One region of the Priestia sp. ST2 genome, then DNA from elsewhere that is predicted to be linked to it. Evidence: riboswitches for the same ligand, from Rfam matches in the RefSeq annotation. Region 1 holds a riboswitch; the other holds the start of a gene.

What was found. A riboswitch is a leader RNA that binds a small molecule or an ion and turns the genes downstream of it on or off. The one in region 1 is predicted to bind glycine.
Region 2: linked by a shared signal. The riboswitch ahead of AC0KUU_RS26165 (amino acid permease) and the one ahead of gcvT (glycine cleavage system aminomethyltransferase GcvT) in region 1 are both predicted to bind glycine.

Annotation. Positions count from the first base shown of each region.
Region 1 covers NZ_JBVVNT010000001.1:398,219-409,135, forward strand. Annotated here, with positions in the region: gene AC0KUU_RS02025 (DUF2626 domain-containing protein) at 1-186, opposite strand, end outside; gene AC0KUU_RS02030 (Spx/MgsR family RNA polymerase-binding regulatory protein) at 449-832, shown strand; gene comGA (competence type IV pilus ATPase ComGA) at 1,102-2,154, shown strand; gene comGB (competence type IV pilus assembly protein ComGB) at 2,145-3,191, shown strand; gene comGC (competence type IV pilus major pilin ComGC) at 3,206-3,517, shown strand; gene comGD (competence type IV pilus minor pilin ComGD) at 3,459-3,941, shown strand; gene AC0KUU_RS02055 (type II secretion system protein) at 3,925-4,263, shown strand; gene comGF (competence type IV pilus minor pilin ComGF) at 4,260-4,697, shown strand; gene comGG (competence type IV pilus minor pilin ComGG) at 4,687-5,061, shown strand; gene AC0KUU_RS02070 (YqzE family protein) at 5,105-5,290, shown strand; gene AC0KUU_RS02075 (YqhG family protein) at 5,315-6,139, opposite strand; gene AC0KUU_RS02080 (DEAD/DEAH box helicase) at 6,126-7,799, opposite strand; glycine riboswitch at 7,980-8,072, shown strand; gene gcvT (glycine cleavage system aminomethyltransferase GcvT) at 8,285-9,385, shown strand; gene gcvPA (aminomethyl-transferring glycine dehydrogenase subunit GcvPA) at 9,406-10,752, shown strand; gene gcvPB (aminomethyl-transferring glycine dehydrogenase subunit GcvPB) at 10,745-10,917, shown strand, end outside.
Region 2 covers NZ_JBVVNT010000008.1:123,801-134,717, reverse strand. Annotated here, with positions in the region: gene AC0KUU_RS26170 (PAS domain-containing sensor histidine kinase) at 1-1,443, opposite strand, end outside; gene AC0KUU_RS26165 (amino acid permease) at 1,776-3,128, opposite strand; glycine riboswitch at 3,287-3,367, opposite strand; gene AC0KUU_RS26160 (FAD-binding oxidoreductase) at 3,567-4,916, opposite strand; gene rlmD (23S rRNA (uracil(1939)-C(5))-methyltransferase RlmD) at 5,273-6,658, opposite strand; gene pdaA (delta-lactam-biosynthetic de-N-acetylase) at 6,821-7,630, opposite strand; gene AC0KUU_RS26145 (fumarate hydratase) at 7,725-9,266, opposite strand; gene AC0KUU_RS26140 (SE1561 family protein) at 9,430-9,615, opposite strand; gene yfkAB (radical SAM/CxCxxxxC motif protein YfkAB) at 9,819-10,917, shown strand, end outside.

The DNA.
Region 1 (10,917 bases):
AAAGACGGTCAAATATGCTCCGAAAACGTAAATGTACATTCTTTCAGACAGCTTTAAATAACTAAGAATTACAAAAAAGCCTGTTTGAGCTAAAAAGAGTAAAGAAGTCTTATGCATGTGACCGAGGTAAAACATTACAGTGAAAATTGCTGTCCAGAACCCCATTACACGGTACATTCGTTCCACGTCCATTTCCTCCTTTATCAAACTTAGTTAGTGTCATGATGAATGTCATCGCTGTGTAAGCACTAGAAAGCACTTATGAAACTATATCGATACTTTTCCATTATAATACATCCTTTCTTTCCTGAAAACGCTATCTTTTCCTTGAAATACGACAGAAGAAAAAAAGTTATACAAAACATGTGCAAAATACTATACAAAGGTTATACAAAACGTGTACAATGTATATAAACAATCTATAACTAAAAAAACGGGAGGGTTTCATATGGAAGAAATTAAATTTTATACGTACCCGAGCTGTACATCTTGTCGTAAAACGAAAAAGTGGCTAGTGAAGGAAGATGTAAATTTTAAAGAGCGTCATTTATTTAGAGAAACACCTACTCATAAAGAAATGCTTGAACTTCTTTCTATGACAACAGAAGGGATGGATGAACTTCTTGCTAAAAGAAGTCAAGAATATAAAAAGTTAAATGTTGATGTGGATAGCATGACGCTATCAGAAGTGGTCAATCTATTAATTGAACATCCTCGTTTGCTTCGCCGACCAATTTTAACAGATGGTAAAAAGCTTGTAGTAGGCTATAACGAATCTGCTCTTAAAAATTTAGTCAAGAAAAAAACAAGTCTTGCTTCTCTAGTTGTGTAAGCGTACATGATGAAGAAGCTCAATTCAGTAAATAATGAATAAAACGACAGCGTAGAGTTTTACATCACGTTGTCTTTTTTTATGTAGTTGTTTAGAGGTGTACAGAAGTTGTACATCGTGTACAAGGACTGAAGGGAAGAAAAGAAGCGTATACTAAAAAAATTATAAAAAATGAAAAAAGAAGGAGGAAAATCTCGAAAAAGGTCGAAATTACTGTTTCTAGATGTTTTACCAATCATCTTGATTACAAATAAAGGAGTGATGATCGTTTGACCGAAATTGAACAGTTTGCTACTTACGTTATACGAGATGCATATGAGTGCCGAAGTTCTGATGTGCATATTGTACCCCGAAAGAAAGATGCTGTGATTCAGCTGCGAATTGACCAGGAGCTTATTTTAAAGAGGGTTATTTCAAAGGAAATGTCTGAACGGCTCATTTCGCATTTTAAATTTTTAGGGGGAATGGATATTGGCGAGCGCAGAAAACCTCAAAATGGTGCATTGACGACTTCCATTGATCACTATCAAGTAAATTTGCGTTTATCAACTCTTCCTACTTCTCATGATGAAAGTCTTGTTATTCGGCTTTTGCCTCATCAACAATCTACATCTCTCAAACATTTATCTCTTTTTCCTGAACATACTAAAAAGCTTATTTCTCTCTTGAAATTCTCTCATGGATTAATTATTTTTACCGGTCCTACAGGATCAGGTAAAACCACTACTCTATATACTCTTTTACACGAAGTAAAGCACCTTTTTAATCGAAATGTTATTACACTAGAAGATCCTATTGAAAAACCGAGTGAAACTGTGCTTCAAGTACAGGTAAATGAACGGGCGGGAATTACGTACACGACTGGTTTAAAAGCTATATTGCGCCATGACCCAGACATTATCATGGTGGGAGAAATAAGAGATAGTGAGACTGCCAAAATTGCTGTGAGAGCAGCGCTTACCGGACACTTGGTTTTGACAACAATGCATACTAAAGATACAAAAGGGTCTTTGTACAGGCTGCTTGAGTTTGGCGTTAGCTTTCAAGAAATGGAACAGACTCTTGTAGCAGTAGCTGCACAGCGCCTTGTAGAAATTCGCTGTCCGCTGTGTTCCGGAAAATGCCACCCCGCTTGTAAAAAAATGAGGAAGCATCGTCAGTCCAGCATATACGAATTGCTTTATGGCAAGGAGCTTAGCGCAGTGATGAGAGAAGTGAAAGGAGAAAATGCGGATTATGATTATAAGACGCTCCGAGATGTTATTCTAAAAGGAATCGCGCTAGGCTATTTATATCCGCATTCGCTAGACGGATGGGGATAAAGACAAATAGACAAAAAAGGTGGTCTCTTGCTCAGCAAGCGAAAATTCTTAAGCAGGTCTCTAAGCTCTTGGAAAAAGGCTATACTCTTTCTCAAGCTCTTTCGTTTTTGACGTTTCAAGTATCTAACAAAGAAAAAACGGATATTGAAAAATGTCTTGAGCAGTTAAAACGAGGAGAATCTTTGCACGATGCTTTTGTTAAACTTCAGTTTCACCGTGATATTTTAAGCTATTTATATTTTGCGGAACAGCATGGAAACCTTCAATTTGCTTTAAAAGAAAGCAGCTCAATGATTGAAGAAAAAGTAAGGCATCGTAAAAAATTTCAAAAGCTTGTTCAATATCCCGTATTGCTACTGCTGTTTATTCTTTCCATTTTATTTGTTTTAAGTACGGTTTTACTTCCACAGTTTGAAGCTCTGTACTTATCCTTTGGAAACAAGCAGTCTTCGTTTATCCTCTTATTTATGCAGGCGATGTCGTTCTTTCCTTTTGTATTGCCTGCAGTCATCAGTATGCCAATCATCCTGTATTTGTTTTATGTGATGTACATTAAAAAATTGCCTCCAGTAGTTCAAATGCAGCTCTTTATGAGAGTTCCCGTTATCCGAACGTTCACACGGCTATTTAACTCGTACTTTTTTTCTGTTCATATGAGCAATTTACTAAATGGTGGTTTATCTATTTATGAATGCTTTGCTCTTTTTCAAAAGCAAGAGCATCATCCGTTTTTTCAAGTGGAAGCTTTTGCTTTTACAGATCAACTTTCCTCAGGAATGCGATTAGATCATATCGTTTCAGGTAAATCTCATTATGAAAAAGACTTGGCACACGTTATTGTGCATGGCCAGCAGAACGGTGAGCTTTCTCAAGAACTGTATGATTACAGTCTATTTATGATGGAAAGAATGGAACAGTTTATTTTTCGTATTTTAAAATATGTACAGCCGCTTACATTCTTATTCATCGGAATTGTCATTCTGCTTATGTATATGTCCGTTATGCTTCCGATGTTAGAAGTGATGTCGAGCTTGTAGAAAGGGGAAAGAATATGATTCTAAAAGGTGATAAAGGATTTACCCTTATTGAAATGCTCATTGTTATGCTCGTTATTACCGTGCTTTTGCTCATTATGATTCCAAATGTATTAAAGCATAATACGGTTATTAACAACAAAGGCTGCTCAGCTCTTGTCAAAACCGTAGAGGCTGAGGTACAAGTATACGAACTTGAAAATGGCGAAAAACCAAGTCTAGAAGAGCTTGAAGCAGGAGGCTACTTAAAAGAAGGCACCGTGTGTCCAAATGGTCAAACCATTCAAATTGACGGTACCGGAAAGGTTACAGCTAGTGGTTCTTCTTAAGCAAAAAGGATTTACCCTCATTGAGATGCTGATGGTTTTATTTATTGTGCAAGTGATGATGTTTTCCATTATTGTAGCCATTCGTCCGCTTGTGGAATATTACAAAATCACATTATTTTTGCGACAGCTGCAAAGCGACACGTTTTATGTGCAGCAGACAGCCATGAACAGAGAATCTCCAATTAAAATTAACTTCGCATCGAAGGGAACAGAATATATTGTTTCTGATTCTCGTACCGTTCTTTATAAGCGCGCCTATGACTCCACCATTCATATCACGTTTGGAAGCGGAAATTCCACGATACAATACAACAAAAACGGCAATATTTCTCAAGCGAAGACCATTTTTATCAGCAATCAAAAATTTAAATATAAAGTTATTTTTCAAATAGGCAGAGGGCGTTTTTATGTGGACAAGATGTAAGGGTCAGCAGGGCTACACTTTGTTAGAAATGCTTGTTTCATTTAGTATGCTTTTACTCCTAACCGGTACAATTATTCCTTTGTATGTTCAGATGAAGGAAGCAGAAAAGAAGCAATATGTTTCGTATCAAGCCGATGCTATCTTGCACGAAGAGCTATTGAAATATAAATATGAAGCAGGATATAAACGGCGAGAAAAAATCGTAAAAGAAAACGTTGCGTTTTATCTGAAGTGGGACGGAGAAAGTGCTCAAAAGCTTTGTGTAGAATGGACAGATTCCGCTGAGAAAATGAAAAAGAAGTGTGATGTGATGTTGAAGTGAAAAGGGAAAAAGGTTTTACGCTTGTAGAGATGTTAGTCAGTTTTACTCTTTTTTTGATCATTGTTTCATTTTTCCCCATTATCATTCCGCTAGCGAAGCAAACATATAATCCGGACTTTAGTATGAATGAAATGGAATGGGAAATCTTTGTGAATCAACTTGCTATGGAATATCGAGAAGCAAAAGAAGTAGGAATTCATGCGACTACGCTTACGTTGAAAATGGAAAATAATCAGATCATCACTTATGAACGCTATGAAGACAAGATAAGAAGACGAGTGGATGAAAGCGGTCATGAAGTTGTGCTGCAGCACATTAAGAATATTATGTATGAACAGCAAAAAGAAAGGCTGTTAATTCGTTCAACAGACCGTGTGAACAAAGTTAGAGAAGAAACCATTACGACGTTTTTGATGCTTGCTCATGAAACATAATGAGCAAGGATTTATTCTCCCCGTTGTTTTGGCATTTTGTGCGCTTTTTCTTCTGTTGGTAGCTCAGCAAACCACTTATTTTGTGACGAAAAGTTCATTTTATCAAGAAGTAGAGCAGAAAAATCGCCTGCAGCATCTTTTAGAAAACGCGGTTGTACATGTAAAAAAAGAAATAAAAGAACATAATAAATCTCCATTTGCATCTTTAGTATTAGAAACTGGTACGGTTTCATACGAAGTAGTAAGTGAAGATGAACAGATGATTATCCTAAAAATAAAATGTCAAACATTGCAAGGAAGAGCATTGACGGAAACGGCATATATTCAAAAAAAGGATCAGCACATTGTGAAGTGGACGGATTAAGTCTCTTTCTCTCCGGATATAATAGTGCTGAGGAGTTGATTATATGAAAACGAATGATTATGTAAAATATATGACTCAGCAATTTGTACAATATATGGATCAGCCAAAAGAAGAGAGGAAAACGAAAAAAATTCAAAAAAAAGAAGAGCGAGCACCTTTTGCAAACAGATGGTTTGGAATGATTCCGCTGTCGTTTATGCTGTGGTATCGAAAGAAAAAAGAAAGATGAGCATATCATATGCTCATCTTTTTTTTAACCGGCTTGTGTTTTGTTAAATTGACGAGACATCGTTTCAGGCGATATGTAAAATAAGCCACCGTTTATAAACTTAAACAAGATAGTCGGCTCGTACAGTTCTTGAAGCGCTGTTTTTTCGGTCATATATATTTCTGGTAGCTCTTCTGCTGTTTCGTAAAAATGATCAAGAAGCGCTAAGTCTTCATACCATCTCTCCTGCGCTTTTTCAGCCCATTCAGTTGGCTGAGCTTTAACATAGTCAGTCACATATGATGTGAGTCGTGCGATGGCACTTTTAGGTTTAATAAAAGGTGAGAGAGTAAAGCAATAGTCTGAGATTTTAGATGACAAATTTTGATTAATGATTAATTCATGAAATGATTCAATAATCTGTCCATTGATTAAATTAATGCCAAGCGACAAGAGCTCATCTTTTTTACGATCGCATTTGTATGAGACTTTAATATTTAATGCAAGCCAAGGGTGTAAAGGCTGATTTGTTGGCTGAGCTGATGCAACTTGTTCATACAAGTGAATAAACCCGCCTAGTTTTTGAGTAGAAGCGAAAATTTGGTGCAGCCTAGGTGAACCGAAATGAATTCGTTCTCCTTGAACGGAATCGTCTTCAAATGCTGGGTCTGTAATGAAAGTGAGCGAAGCAGGAGTTGCTTCTCCTCCCGTCTTTTCAATATAGTGCCAATAAAATGGACGATTCATCAATTCTTTATCGAGTTCAATCGTTAATTGAACCGTCAGGTAAGAAGATGTTTCTGTGACAATAGAACAATTATTAGCTAGAAAATAACGCTTTAAAAATTGATGAATATCAGTTTGCTGCATGCTGATCCTCCTCGCTGTCTTCGTATTGAATAATAGACGTCAAGTTCTCCATTTTGATTTTTATTTCTCCTTCACTCCGTGAATGAAATAAAATATCCTGAATATGCTCTTCGATATTTTTTAAATCAAGCTTTGTTAAAATATCATCTAGCTCTCCAACAACTCGTTCAAAAAGGTTTATTTTTTCGTATAACAATTTTAAAATATGTTCTTCGACCGTATGTTGAATGGCTAAATTGTAAATGTGAACATCATGTTTTTGACCTAAACGATGGACCCTTCCAATTCGCTGTTCTAGACGCATTGGATTCCACGGCAGATCATAGTTAATGATATGATGACAAAACTGAAGATTGATTCCTTCTCCGCCTGCTTCAGTGGCAATAAATACTTGCGCGTGGCTTTCAAAAAGCTGCTTCATCCAGTCTTTTTTACCTCGCTTAAATCCGCCTCTAAAAGGTACAGAGGTAATTCCATGCTGTTTTAAATACCACTGTAAATACAGTTGAGTTGCTCTGTACTCAGTAAAAATAATGACTTTATCATCAATTTTCTGAACGAGTTCTAGCACTTTTTCTGCTTTTGCATTTTGCGGAACTTGCTGAAGTAGTTCCATTAACGGAGTAATCATATGTTCCGTTAATGCGCTGTTTGGATCTTCCTGACGTTCCAGCATGTTTTTTAATGTCATATACACCGCTTCACGGCTGCTGCAGGCCTCTCGCTGCAGGGTTAAAATTGAAAAAGCGCTTGAAGGGTGGAGTCCGTTTCCTTTAAAAGATGTAATCGCATCGTATAGCTCCCGTTCTTTCGGCGAGAATTCAACAGGAATGGTTTGAACAATTCGCTTTGTCCATTCGATACCCGTATCGTGGCGGCGATTTCGAATCATAACTTTGTTAACAAGCTCTTTTAAGTGTTCATCGTTTTGCAAAGAGCGTTTTTTAGCGGAAAATAATTCTTCGAAATAGTCTTTATTGCCGAGATGACCAGGCTTTAAAAGAGAGACTAAGTTAAAAATTTCTTCAATTCGATTTTGAATCGGTGTTGCGGTTAGCAACAGACAAAATTTCTTTTTTAGACTTTGCACAAATTCATAGTTTTTTGTTTTGTTGTTTTTAAGTTTATGAGCTTCATCAATGATGATGAGGTCGTAGTCTTGTTCTAGCACAATTTCTCGATGAGGAGAACGTTTTGCTGTATCAATTGAAGACACAACGATGTCACACTGATCCCACACGTATGATTTTCTTTGAGGGACTGCGGGAATATAAAATTTTTGGTTCAATTCCATAGCCCACTGTGAAACAAGCGAAGCTGGAACTAAAATGAGAACTTTTTTAACAAGTCCGCGAATCATATATTCCTTCAAAATTAACCCTGCTTCAATCGTTTTGCCCAGTCCTACTTCATCTGCTAAAATGGCTTTCCCATTCATTGTTTCAACTACTTGTTTGGCTACTTCGAGCTGATGAGGAAGCGGCGTTAAATCGGCTAGATGTTTTGGGCTTTGTAGTCCTTCAAATTCTGAGATAAGCGTTTGGTCTTCTATTTCATAGGCAAGTTTATACAAATCCCATGCAGACCAAGGGCCGTCTTGCTCCAATTTAGTTGAGAAGGCTGCTTCCCATGTTTCATCGATGTTTAATTTCACTTTCATGATAAAAATGCTCCTTTGTGAAAAATTTTTATTGAACAAATGATAAGAATCAGGTAGGATAAAAATATATTTAGAAAATTTGAAAAAGAAAATAGATTAGCACTTTACAAATGATTGTGTGAATAAAGATAGATACATCTTTCAGTAGTATGCCCAACTTTACCAACTTTATAGAAGCGAATGACGACACGGGGAGAGACTACTTGAATGTAGCGCCGAAGGAGCAAGCAATAAAATTGTGAATCTCTCAGGCAAAAAGACTCTTGTTTGACGCAGCTCTGGAGAGCGTCTATGCGTTTATAGACCACCCACGAGGCAAACCTATTCATTTATAGGTAAACTTTCAGGTGAAAAGGACAGAGACTTCCTACTAAATACAGTAGGGGGTTTTCTGTCCTTTTTTGTTTGGATAAATAGTGATCCCCACACTATTTGAAAACTCCCCGTTATGAAAAGTTTCACGTGAAAAAGAGGAGGACATAAATATGACAACAGAATTACACAAAACGCCGCTTTATGATACCTATCAAAAATATGGTGCCAAAACAATTGATTTTGGAGGATGGGCTCTTCCCGTTCAATTTTCTTCTATTAAAGAAGAGCATGAAGCTGTACGTACAAAGGCAGGCCTTTTTGATGTCTCTCATATGGGAGAAATTCTTGTAACAGGAGCTGATAGCTTAGCTTTTCTTCAGCACACGATGACAAATGACGTTTCTACCCTCGTAGATGGAAAAGCGCAGTATACGGCTATGTGTTATGAAGACGGAGGCACGGTAGATGATTTGCTGATTTATAAAAAAGCAGATCAAGAGTATTTGCTAGTCGTAAACGCTGCTAATATTCAAAAAGACTATGAGTGGCTGGTGTCTCACAAACAAGGAGATGTAACGCTCGTTAATCAGTCTGATGAAACTGCGCAGCTAGCTTTGCAAGGTCCTGTAGCAGAAAAAGTTTTACAAACGTTAACGAACGAAAATTTAGCTTTGTTAAAGCCATTTACATTTGCTGATGATGTAGAAGTAGCGAATGTAAAAGCTCTCGTTTCACGTACTGGGTACACCGGGGAAGATGGCTTTGAAATTTATTGTTCTTCAGCTGACGCAGCTCACTTGTGGACAGCTATTTTAGAAGCAGGCAGTGATGAAGGTGTGCTGCCTTGCGGATTAGGTGCTCGCGATACGCTTCGTTTTGAAGCTACTTTGGCTTTATATGGCCAAGAGCTTTCAAAAGATATTACGCCCATTGAAGCTCGAATTGGATTTGCAGTAAAGACGAACAAAGACAGCTTTATTGGAAAAGAAGTGTTAAAAGAACAGCGTGAAAGCGGGGCACCTCGTAAGCTGGTAGGAATTGAAATGATTGATAAAGGTATACCAAGACACGGTTACGAAGTACTTGCAGATGAAGAACAAATTGGATTTGTGACAACAGGTACACAGTCACCGACATTAAAGAAAAACATCGGTCTAGCACTATTGTCAGCAGAGTATACAGAGCTTGGTCAAGAAGTGGAAGTGCAGGTTCGGAAAAAGCGCTTAAAAGCAAAAGTGGTTTCAACACCTTTTTATAAACGTTCAAAGTAAGCTTTGGGGAGGAATTTAACATGTTACATCGCTATTTACCAATGACAGAACAAGATCAGCAGCAAATGTTAGCAGCAATTGGTGTTTCATCTGTTGATGATTTATTTTCAGATATTCCGCAGCGCGTTCGTTTTCAAGGAGAATACAATATTAAAAAAGCGGCTTCAGAGCCTCAGCTGTTAAAAGAATTAAATAGTATGGCTGCTAAAAATGCTCATTTAAAAGACTATGCTTCTTTTTTAGGAGCAGGAGTTTACGATCATTACATGCCGGTTATTGTTGATCATGTTATTTCTCGTTCGGAATTTTATACGGCCTATACTCCGTATCAACCGGAAATTTCTCAAGGAGAACTTCAGGCCATCTTTGAATTTCAAACAATGATTTGTGAGTTAACGGGGATGGACGTGGCTAATTCTTCTATGTATGACGGAGGAACTGCTTTAGCAGAAGCCGCTATGCTCAGTGCGGGTCAAACAAAAAAGAAAAAAGTACTTGTCTCTGCGGCTGTTCACCCTGAGTCAAAAGATGTGTTAAAAACGTATGCGAAGGGTCAATACATTGAAGTGGTAGAAATCCCTTCAGCAGACGGCGTAACAGATATGATTGCATTAGAAAAAGAGATGGGGAGTGACGTGGCAGCTGTTATTGTCCAGTATCCAAATTTCTACGGACAAATCGAGCCGTTAAAAGAAATTGAAGAAATTACCCATCAAGAAAAATGCATGTTTGTGGTTTCAAGCAATCCTTTATCATTAGGTTTACTTACGCCTCCTGGAGAATTCGGAGCTGATATTGTCATTGGAGATGCACAGCCATTTGGTATTCCAAGTCAATTTGGAGGCCCGCACTGCGGATACTTTGCAACTACGTCTAAGCTTATGCGAAAAATCCCAGGACGATTAGTAGGGCAAACGGTCGATGAAAACGGTAAGCGAGGGTTTGTTTTAACCCTTCAAGCGCGTGAACAGCATATACGCCGCGATAAAGCGACGTCTAACATTTGTTCAAATCAAGCGTTAAATGCTTTAGCAGCATCAGTTGCCATGACAGCTTTAGGCAAGCAAGGTGTAAAAGAAATGGCGCTGCAAAACTTATCAAAAACGCATTATGCATATGAAGCGTTAAAGGCAAAAGGGGTAAATGTAGCATTTGAAGGACCGTTTTTTAACGAATTAGTCGTGAAGCTTCCGGTTTCGGTAACAGAAGCAAACAATCATTTATTAGCATCAAAAATAATTGGCGGTTATGATCTTAGCCGTGATAACCAAGCGCTTGAAAATCACATGCTGCTTGCTTTTACAGAGCTCCGTACAAAAGAGGAAATTGACCAACTTGTAAATGAATTGGGGGATCTTCATGCTTAATCAAAATCAATCACTTATTTTTGAAAGCAGTAAAGAAGGACGAATCGGCTATTCATTGCCAGAGTTAGATGTGCCGCAAGTAAATGCTGAAGAACTGCTTGGGAAAGCGTATGTGCGTACCAAAGCTCCTGAGCTTCCTGAAGTATCAGAACTCGATATTATGCG
Region 2 (10,917 bases), on a different contig from region 1:
CGTCGATACACACAGCATTTGAATCACTTCCTGTTTTTCATTCATGATAGGAAGTTTTGCTGTTTCGACCCAGCGCCGGTTTCCTTTCGAATCTTTAAACTGTTCTTCTAATACCATTCCTTTTTGGGTACAGTTTGAAAACGCCCCTTTATATAAAAGATCTGATTGAAGGTTGAACTGATATTTATCAATTGATTGTCCAATTAAGTCATCAGATTTTTCACCTAAGAGCATTGCAAAAGATTCATTAACGAGAATGAATTCCCTTTTTTGATTGATAGCATAAATATAGCTTGGATTAATGTCAATAACTTGTCTTAAAAACGTTTTTTGTTCCTGCAGCTGATTTTCTTTTTGCTGTAAATTCGCTTTAGAATGGCGTATATAGCTAATCATTTCATTAAACTGTTTAGATAAAATACCGATTTCGCCCCGCTCAATTTCTCGTTCCGGAATTTTTTGATTAAAATTCCCGCGCGCTACTTGTCCCGCCAATTCATATAGTTTATGAATTGGATTCACAATTTGCCTTGCATATAACGCAGTAAAAAAAGAAAGCAGTAAAATCGTAACGCCTGAAACGATCCAAAGCGTTTTTTCAAACATTTCATAAGGCCTGTAAATTTCTTCAACGGGTAATTCAGCGACAATTCCCCAATCTAAAACAGGAATATATTCGAAAGACGCAAAGAAATACTTACCTTCGGTGTTCACCACGCGCTGATATCCTGATTTATGATTCATCGTTTTCTGAACGATTTCGTTTTTCTTAGCATTTTCACCGATTCTCTGTTTCTCTGGGTGGGAAATAATTCTACCATTGCGGTCTACAATAAATGTATAGCCGTTCTCTCCTATATCGAACGTTTGAAAGATGGATTGAAAACTTTTATTTTCTTCAATTCGCAGCGCTAAATTTACGACCTTTTTTACATTTTGCTGCCCATCCAAAATAGGAATCGCCATCACCACAATGTAGTGCTTTGTATCTGCTGAAACAACATCGCTTAAATATATTTTTTTGGTTCGCAGCGCTTCTTGAAAATATTTTCTTTTACTTAAGTTCACATGTTTCATATTCTTTAAATCATTCGGGTAATAATGCTCAACATACCCTTTTACATTAAAAATGGTTCCGCTATCGATATACGGTGAAATATTAACTATTTTTTGCAATTCTTTGTCTATTTCTTGTTCATCATCCGATAAAAAAATAGGATCTTGCTGTACCTCGTCGCCTAGGCTCCAAATATCTTTAATGACGACGTTAATTTGCTCTTTCATTCTCTTGACGGTTTTATCAGTTACCTGCCGATATTGATCTTGAGAAATATTAGGCAGCATCACTCTTGAAACAATAAACATTAGCGTCAGTACGGTACAAATAAGAAGCACATTAATCGTGAAGATTTTCCAAAACGTATGAGATTTAAACCATTTCATGTTTGTTCACCTTAATCTAATGAAGTCTACCTCCATTGTACTGCAAAATGAAAACTTTTCCATATAAATGACGGAATTCCATCTTTAGACACAGAAGAAAAGCAATTTGTTCTACATTCCTATCAGAAAACTACGAGCTTTCTCGCTGTGTTTTCTGTTAGAACAAATTTTTAGTTTTCTTCTATAAACTTTGCTTCCTGCATTTTATTCATGCAGGAGAAATCAATTATTTATTCTCCACTAAAAAGACCTCATCACGGAGTGATGAGGTCAGAAATTTACTATATTCTTTTATAAAAAATCATGTTTGTTCCCTGCTGATTTTCTAGCCTTTAAAGATTTATTTTCTTTTTCCTTCTAGTCCAGTAAAAAATAAATAAGAGAATAAACCAAACGGGCGTCAACAATAAGGCTGGGCGCGTCGCGTCAGAAAACAGCATAATAACAAGAATCACCGCAAACAAAGCTAACACAACATAGTTTATGAATGGTGTTAACGGTGCTTTGAATGCTGATGCTGCATGCAGCTGCGGACGCGTCTTTTTATACCTTAGATGGCAAATGAGAATGATACTCCACACCCAAATAAAACAAATAGCGCTAATGGTCGTGACGATGCCGAAAGCTTGGTCTGGTATAAGCTTGCTTAAAAGAGCTCCCGCTGAGATGACTAGCGTAGATACGAACAATCCGTTGCTTGGTACGTGGTTTTTGTTCAGTTTTGCAAACTTAGATGGCCCTTGGTCATTTTTACTTAAATTATATAAGATACGGCTTGTTGAAAACATTCCGCTATTACAGGCAGAAGCGGCTGAAGTTAGTACAACAAAATTAATAATTCCAGCAGCAAGCGGAATTCCGACTAAACTAAAGGTTTTAACAAATGGGCTTTCTGCTGCATTTAATTCCATCCACGGGTTAATAAACAACAGAACGATAAGCGCTCCAACATAGAAAAATAAGATTCGCAGCGGAATTTTATTAATGGCCGATGGAATATTTTTTTTGGGGTTTGATGTTTCTGCTGCCGATACCCCTACCAATTCAACCCCGACGTATGCAAATATAACCATTTGGAATGAAAGTAAGAAACCTGAAACCCCATTTGGAAACAGCCCTCCATGATTCCAAAGGTTTTGAACAGTAACAGATCCCGCATCTGTTTTAAATCCCATTACCAGCAAAATAACGCCAATAATAATTAATGCAAGAATCGTAATAACCTTTATTAAAGCAAACCAAAACTCTAATTCTCCAAATAATTTTACGGTTAATAAGTTAAGACCTAATAAAATGATTACACAAATAAGTGCCGGAATCCACTGAGGAATATTGAACCAATATTTCACATATACGCCAACTGCAATCACATCAGCCATAGCTGTCATAATCCAGCAAAACCAGTAGGTCCATCCCGTTACAAATGACGCCCATGGTCCAAGATACTCTTCAGCAATATCAGTTAACGATTGATAACCTGCTTTAGACAGCAGTAGTTCTCCTAGCGCTCTCATCACAAAAAAAAGCGCAATACCAACAATTAAATAAGCAAAGATGATAGAGGGACCTGCAAGCTGTATTGCTTTACCAGAACCTAAAAACAAGCCCGTACCAATGGTTCCCCCAATCGCAATTAGCTGAACATGACGATTGGATAAATCCCTCTTTAATTCTCGTTGTTCCAACTCTAACTCCTCCTAACAATAAAACCTTTGATGCGATCGTGCGGACTACAAATAAAGTCCAATAAAAAAAGAGATTGGATGCGCTCCAATCTCATGGTCATAAGAATAACAAATATTAAAGTACATGCTACCAATTAGTAACATGCCAAATAAATATCCGGTACTCTTCTGTCCTTTTGCCTGAGATTGTGAACCCTTCGGCGTCGCGAAACTATCGCGATCTCTCCAGAAGCTGCTCCTGCTATAGTGTGATCCATAGCAATCATAGCTTTCTACGTATTAAATTTTTCAATCAATAGAATGACTGTCGAATAGTTGTTTATTCTAATACCAGTTGGATACTTTGTCAACAGGAAAGATTACTTTCATTTATTTACCTTCTTCGAAAAAAGGTAATCGAACATTTTCAATCGTCAACTTAGTATCCTTTTCCTCACGCTACCTGAGTCCTTGCGCGAACCTGAACACATTAAACGGATCGTACTTTTTGTTCACTCTTTCTAATCTCTCTGCGTTTTCTCCAAAATACTCATGCTCGTAGTTTCTAAGGTTACTGATAGGGAAATTCACATAGGAGCCTATCGTAATACTTTTAATATATTCAAATCGCTTGCGAAGCCAATCTCTGTTTGCTCTTGCAAATGCATCTTCTGTCCATACAGACTGAAACCCCATAATATATCTGGCGTTTCTGTAGAAAAAAGCCGTTTCTCTTTTACCAACACTGCGGATTTCTCCTCCTAGTGCATAAAGAGAAATCGCGGCATAAACGGACCCTTCTGCCGGACGCTGTATGAGATCTGTAAGATTTTCAAGCTCACCACGTGAATAGCTTCTGTGCACAAATCTTCCCGTTGACTTAAATTTTTCAGACGGAGGATAGGTTGCTTCTATTTTTTTTACCGCTTCAAGAAAAGATAATGATTTCAGCTCTACTCGAAACCCTTCTCCTTCTGCAAAAGGCTGCAAAATCTTCCGAGCTCTTTCTGGGGAGCCGTAAAAGAATCCGTTTGCAAATATGCCTAACCCTTCTCCTTCTGCATTATAAAAGCTTGCAACTAGCGTCATACGTTTGTCCAGTTCGGGCAGCCAGTTTTGCCATATATTCATCACTTGTGTCTGCTTTTCTTTTGTAGTACCTACATAAAAGAATCGAACGAGCGTCACAGAGTTGTTCGTTGGCTTTGGAAGCTGAAACGTCATGCTTACTACAACGCCAAAGTTACCGCCACCGGCACCGCGGCATGCCCAAAAAAGATCAGCTTTACACGATTCGTTTGCTTTGATGAGCCTTCCTTCATAATTGACTAATTCTAGCTCTATCAAGCTGTCGCATCCTAACCCGTAAAGTCTGCTCGAAAGTCCCCAGCCTCCTCCGAGCGTAAAGCCCGACACGCCAACAGTCGGACACGTTCCTCCTGGAAACACATATCCGTTCGAACCGATGAAATCATACACTTCCGTATTTTTCGCTCCTGCTTCCATCTTTAAAATGTTCCGTTTTTTATCTAATTTCAACCTATTTAATCGACTAATATCAATGACTACTACACAGTCACCTGTAGAATATCCTTCATAATGATGACCGCCAGATCGAATACGAATCTCAACACGATGCTTGCGCGCCCAGCGGATCGCATTCACAACATCCTGCTTTTTTTCACAGTACACAATCACAAGCGGAAATTTATTAACAGCGCGATTCCATTCCTGACGAGCCTCCTCATAAATGGGATCTTTTGGCGTTACCACTTCTCCCGTAAGCCCTTTTAAAAACATTGAGTCCATCTGACCTCTGCTCCTTTGTACATACTTTTTAGTAGTTTTAGTAGTTTTAGTAGTTTTATTACTATAGTATTATCGAGGTGGTTAAAGGTTTGGGTTTTGGGATAGAGTTTGCGTTTATTATTTGTATAAAAGACGTCATTATAGTTTATATTAAAGGAATTAACCCTCTTATGTAATCTCTCTTTAGCGATGTAACACTTTCCAAGACTAGACTTTATGAGAATTTCATCTCACTATACTAAGATATTTTTACACTAAAAGAACAGATGTGGAATTTTAACACCTTTCTCCATTAATAAGAGTACAGCTCAAAGAAAAAAGAGCAGAATCAAATCTGCCCTTTACTCTTTTTCTATTCATTTCTTTAACGTCAAACTCACCACATTCTCCACGTGCGCCGTATGAGGGAACATATCAACAGGCTGAATGTAATCAACATAATAAGCCTTCGACAGCTGCTGCACATCTTTGGCTAATGTGGATGGATTACAAGAAACGTAAACCACTTTCTTTGGCTTCACTTGTAAAATCGTTTTTAGAAGCTTGTCATCACAGCCTGTTCGCGGCGGATCAACGACGATAACGTCTGGCTTCCAGCCTTCTTTTACCCACTGCGGCATCCATTTCTCAGCTGGACCCGTTACGTACGTAGCATGCTCAAACCCATGATCTTGGGCATTTTTTCTTGCGTCTGCAATCGATTCTTCAATCGTATCCATTCCGCGAATTTCTTTGGCATCTTTAGCAAGCCATAAGCCAATTGTCCCTACTCCGCAGTAAGCATCTACAATTTTTTCACTGCCTGTTAGCGCAGCTGCTTTTTTTACTTCGTCGTATAGCTTCACGGTTTGAAGAGGATTCAACTGGAAGAATGCACGCGCTGAAAGTTCGAACGAGATATCTCCTAACGTTTCTTGAATCACCGACTTTCCAGCAAGTGTAAACGTTTCGTCTCCAAAAATAAGCGATGTTTTTTGACCGTTTACGTTTTGTACAAGTGATTTCACTTCCGGTAGGCGGCGCTGAATTTCTTTAATCAGCAGCTCTTTTTTCGGAATGTCTTTTTTAGCCGTAATCAAGACAATTTGCACTTCACCCGTTTCAAAGCCTACTCGAGATACGATGGTACGTACAATACCACGGCGTTTGCGTTCATTGTAGATAGGAATTTGAAGATCTTGTAAAATTCGTTTTATTTCTTTTGTCACGTGATTCGTGGCTCCATGCTGAATAGGACAGTTTTCAATGTCAATCAGTCGATGAGAGTTCAGTCCATACAAACCAGCGATGACTTTTTGTTTATCCACACCTACTTGGAATTGTGATTTATTACGATAGCCCCAAGGATTTTCCATGCCAATTGTTTGGCGTGTTTTTTCCTCTACTTTTTTTAATGAACTGTGACGTTCGAACGCTTGCAGAACAATATCACGCTTCGATTCTAGCTGACCTTCATAGGATAAGTGCTGAAGCTGACAGCCTCCGCACTGTTCGTAAATAGGACAGGGCGCATCTACGCGATGAGGAGATTTTTTGCGAATTCGCTTGATTTTCCCTTCCGCAAACTTATGCTGGACATTTGTTGCTTCTACAACCACTTCTTCATTTGGTAATGCTCCCGGCACGAAGACGACTTGGCGCTTAAAATATCCTACGCCTTCTCCATTAATACCGAGTCTTTTTATCGTCAACGGAAACGTTTGTCCTTTTTGAACTTTCATTTCAGTTTTTGGTTTATTCATGAGACCAACTCCGATTAGTTTAAATTCTTTATATAGTTATTAACGGTCTTTATCTGCTTAAAACCTATTAGACCGTATCGCTTTAAAAAAGACATCAACGCATATTATAACACTTCAACAGCAAAAAACCGACAGGAGAAACATTCCCATCGGTTTTTATCTTTATTTCGTTTTAGAAGGACTTTTCTTCATTTGTTTGCGTTCGTTCATTAAATCATCAATACTTTTAAACGTATAGCCCTGCTTTTTCAAATCCACAATCGCTTGATCTAACGCATCTGCGTTATCCTTTGAAACGGTATGCAAAAGCATGATCGCACCTGGATGTATTTGAGCCATCATATTGTCGTATGAGTAGCGCCAGCCTTTTTGTTCATTCACTTTCCAGTCAACGAATGCAAGTGACCAAAATACATTCGTATAGCCCTCTTGCTTTGAAAGAGCTAGCGTTCGTTCACTAAATACCCCTCTAGGTGAGCGAAGGTATTTCATTTCATCACGACCAGTAATATTCTTGTATTCATCTTTTACTTTTTGCAATTCCTCTTTAAAACGTGCGTCATCCACTTGAGTTAAGTCAGGGTGATGCCATGAATGATTCCCGACAATATGCCCTTCTTTTACCATTCGCTTAATAAGCTTAGGCTCTTCTTTTAAATAGTGTCCTGTTACAAAGAATGTGGCAGGAACCTTTCTTTTTTTGAGCACGTCTAATACCTGCGGTGTATAACCATTTTCATAACCATTATCAAACGTTAAGTAAATATTTTTTTTATTTGTATCTCCGAGGTAAAAAGCATCATACTTAGCAAGAATTTGTTCATAAGCTGTACCTGCGGATGCAGGCTTGTGATTTTTACTTTTTTGAAATCCCCAGCTGATCGGATTGTTTGGATACATTTGTGCTTCAACAGATGCTATGCCTATTGACATCACGAATAAAAAAACGAGAAAAAAGGTGAACCGGCGCATAAGAAGCTCCTTTCGGAAGTCATTTTACGCTTAGTATCCACTCAATTTTCTCGTTCATGAACGTTACTTTTTACCATACGCTTTTGATGTATGTTTATTTAAATACCGGTTCTTTAAATTGCTCAAGCTTTTCAAATGAAGACTTATCTACATCTGCATGCAAGCTGTTTCCATGTGAATCCATCGTCACTACAGCTGTAAAGCCTTCTACTTTTAAATGCCACATTGCTTCAGGAATACCAAACTGCATCAAATCAACGCCTTCTACGCTCTTGATACAATCAGCATAGTACTGTGCAGCTCCTCCGATCGCATTTAAGTATACACCGCCATGCTCTTGAAGAGCAGCAAGCGTTTTAGGACCCATACCGCCTTTACCGATAACCGCGCGGATACCAAATTTCTTCATAATATCCCCTTGGTAAGGTTCTTCACGGATACTTGTTGTTGGTCCTGCAGCGGTTACGTGCCATTTTTCGTCTTCGTCCTTTAACATAACCGGACCACAGTGATAAATGATTTGTCCATTTAAATCAATTGGTGCATCGTGATCTGTTAAATGTTTATGGATAGCGTCGCGTCCTGTATACATCATGCCGTTGATGCGCACCACGTCGCCAACTTTTAATTCACGAATTTGCTCTTCTGTAATAGGTGCTTGTAATACAACTTCTTTTGTTTCATCCGCATTTTGCTTCTCTTCGGCGCCTGCATTTTTATTAAAATCTACTTCTTCGCCTTCTTGATACAGCCACTCTTGAACACTTCCTGTATCGGCGTTGATTTTAATACCTAAGCGGCGGTAAGCCCAGCAATTATACGCAACTGACACATAGAAGCTAGCAGGAATACGATTGATTACGCCGACTTTACAGCCAAGTAATGTCGTTTCTCCGCCAAAACCCATCGTGCCGATTCCTAACTTATTAGCATTTTCCATTACATACTCTTCTAATTCTTTCAGCTGAGCATTTGGATTTGCGTCATCTAAGTTTCGGAACAGCTGCTCTTTTGCTAATTCATAGCCTGTTGTACGGTCGCCACCGATTCCAACACCAATGACGCCGGCACTACAGCCTTGACCTTGTGCTTGATACACAGAGTGCATCACACATTTACGAATGCCGTCTAAATCACGGCCAGCTCTACCTAAACCTTCTACTTCACAAGGCAGGCTGTACTGAATGTTTTTATTTTCACAGCCGCCGCCTTTTAGAATAAGACGCGCATCAATATAGTCATTTTCCCACTGCTCAAACTTAATAACCGGCGTGCCGCCGCCTAAATTATTACCGCTGTTTTCTCCCGTTAACGAATCTACGGAGTTAGGGCGAAGCTTTCCGTGCTTTGTTGCTTCTTCAATTGCCCAATAAATCGCTTCTTTAATTTGAAGCTGATTCACTCCTACAGGGGTTTTAATTTTAAATGTTGGCATACCCGTATCTTGACAAATTGGCGACAAGTTATCGTCCGCCATTTTAATATTATTGGTAATGGTCGCTAAAGACATTGCCGCACGCGTTCCTGCATTTTCACGCGCTTTTGCCTTTGCGATAGCACGTCGAACGTCTTTTGGCAATTTTGTAGATGTTTCAACAATTAAATCGTACATGCTTTGTTTTAAAGCTTCAATCATCACTTAATTCCTCCCATATCCCGCTAATGTATGTATTTATCTATCTGTCGTACAACTTTCAAAATTTATTATACTCCTTCAAAAATTGTTTCGAAAGACCTTTATAGGAGGATTTCCACTTCAAGCAAAAAAGCGCTAGTTTTTCTAGCGCTTTTTCCTTTGTTCATTCTTTATCTTTTTTAAACTGCTCACATTTTGCTTCGAGGTCATCAATCATTGTAATCAAACGATCAATGTCTTCTAGGTCTGTGTTTTCAGGCTCCATGGAGTCTAATACGTGTACAAACATATTTAAACGATCTTTTAAATAACGTACTTGTGAATCTTTATCTCGAACGGCGTTTCCCATTTTAAACCCTCCTGATATAGCTTTTCATTCGTATTTCTTTATATCCTAACGAATACTTTCATATTTGACAACTAAAAGCAATAAAATCCATAATAGTCACTGGTGTCCGTTTTGAATGAGACGTATAATTTAGTCTAGCAGGACGGACCGTGAGATGTTTTCATCATCATTTCACTTTACGGAAAAATAAAAGGAGTTTTTTTATGGCCACTTTACAACGAATTACCCCGGAGTTCGATCCGTGGGAAGCGTATTTAGATATGAAACAATATGGCAAACCGACGCTTACAAACGTTGAATTTACCACAACGACGCTTTGTAATATGCGATGTGAGCACTGCGCAGTTGGATATACGCTGCAGCCAAAAGACCCAAACGCACTGCCGCTTGATTTAATTTTAAAACGTCTCGATGAAATTCCAACTCTTCGAGCTTTAAGCATTACGGGCGGAGAGCCGATGATGTCTCTATCTTCTGTGAAAAATTATGTGGTGCCTTTATTAAAGTATGCACATGAACGAGGTGTCCGTACACAGATTAATTCAAATTTAACATTGGATCTTGCACGTTACGAACAAATCATTCCTTATTTAGATGTTTTACATATTTCTCACAACTGGGGAACGATGGACGACTTTGTGGAAGCTGGCTTTGCAATGATGGAGCGAAAGCCTACTTATGAGCAGCGCGCCAAATATTTTGACCGTATGATTGAAAACAGCCGCGCGCTTGTAAAAGCGGGTGTAACCGTATCAGCTGAAACGATGTTAAATAAACGTACGCTTCCTCACATGGAAAAGATTCATCGTCAAATTGTTGATGAAATGCTTTGTCAGCGTCACGAAGTACACCCTATGTATCCAAGTGACTTTGCTAGCACTCTAGAAACGTTATCTCTTCCTGAAATGCGTAAAGCTATTCATCACCTTCTTGATATTCGAGATGAAAATGTGTGGATGCTATTCGGCACGCTGCCGTTTTATGCATGCAGTAATAATGAGGAAGACTTATCGCTTTTACAGCGCTTGTATAGCAGTAAAAATGTAACCGTTCGAAACGATCCAGACGGGCGCTCTCGCCTAAATGTCAATATTTTTGACGGAGATATTATCGTAACCGATTTTGGTGATACGCCTCCTCTTGGCAACATTCAAGATACAAAGCTTACGGACGCTTTTGATACGTGGCAGCAAAGCACGATTTCTAAAGAACTTAGCTGTCATTGTTCAGCAGTGTCTTGTTTAGGACCTAATATTTTGGTGAAAAACAGCTATTATCAAGATACTGATTTTAGCAAACTCC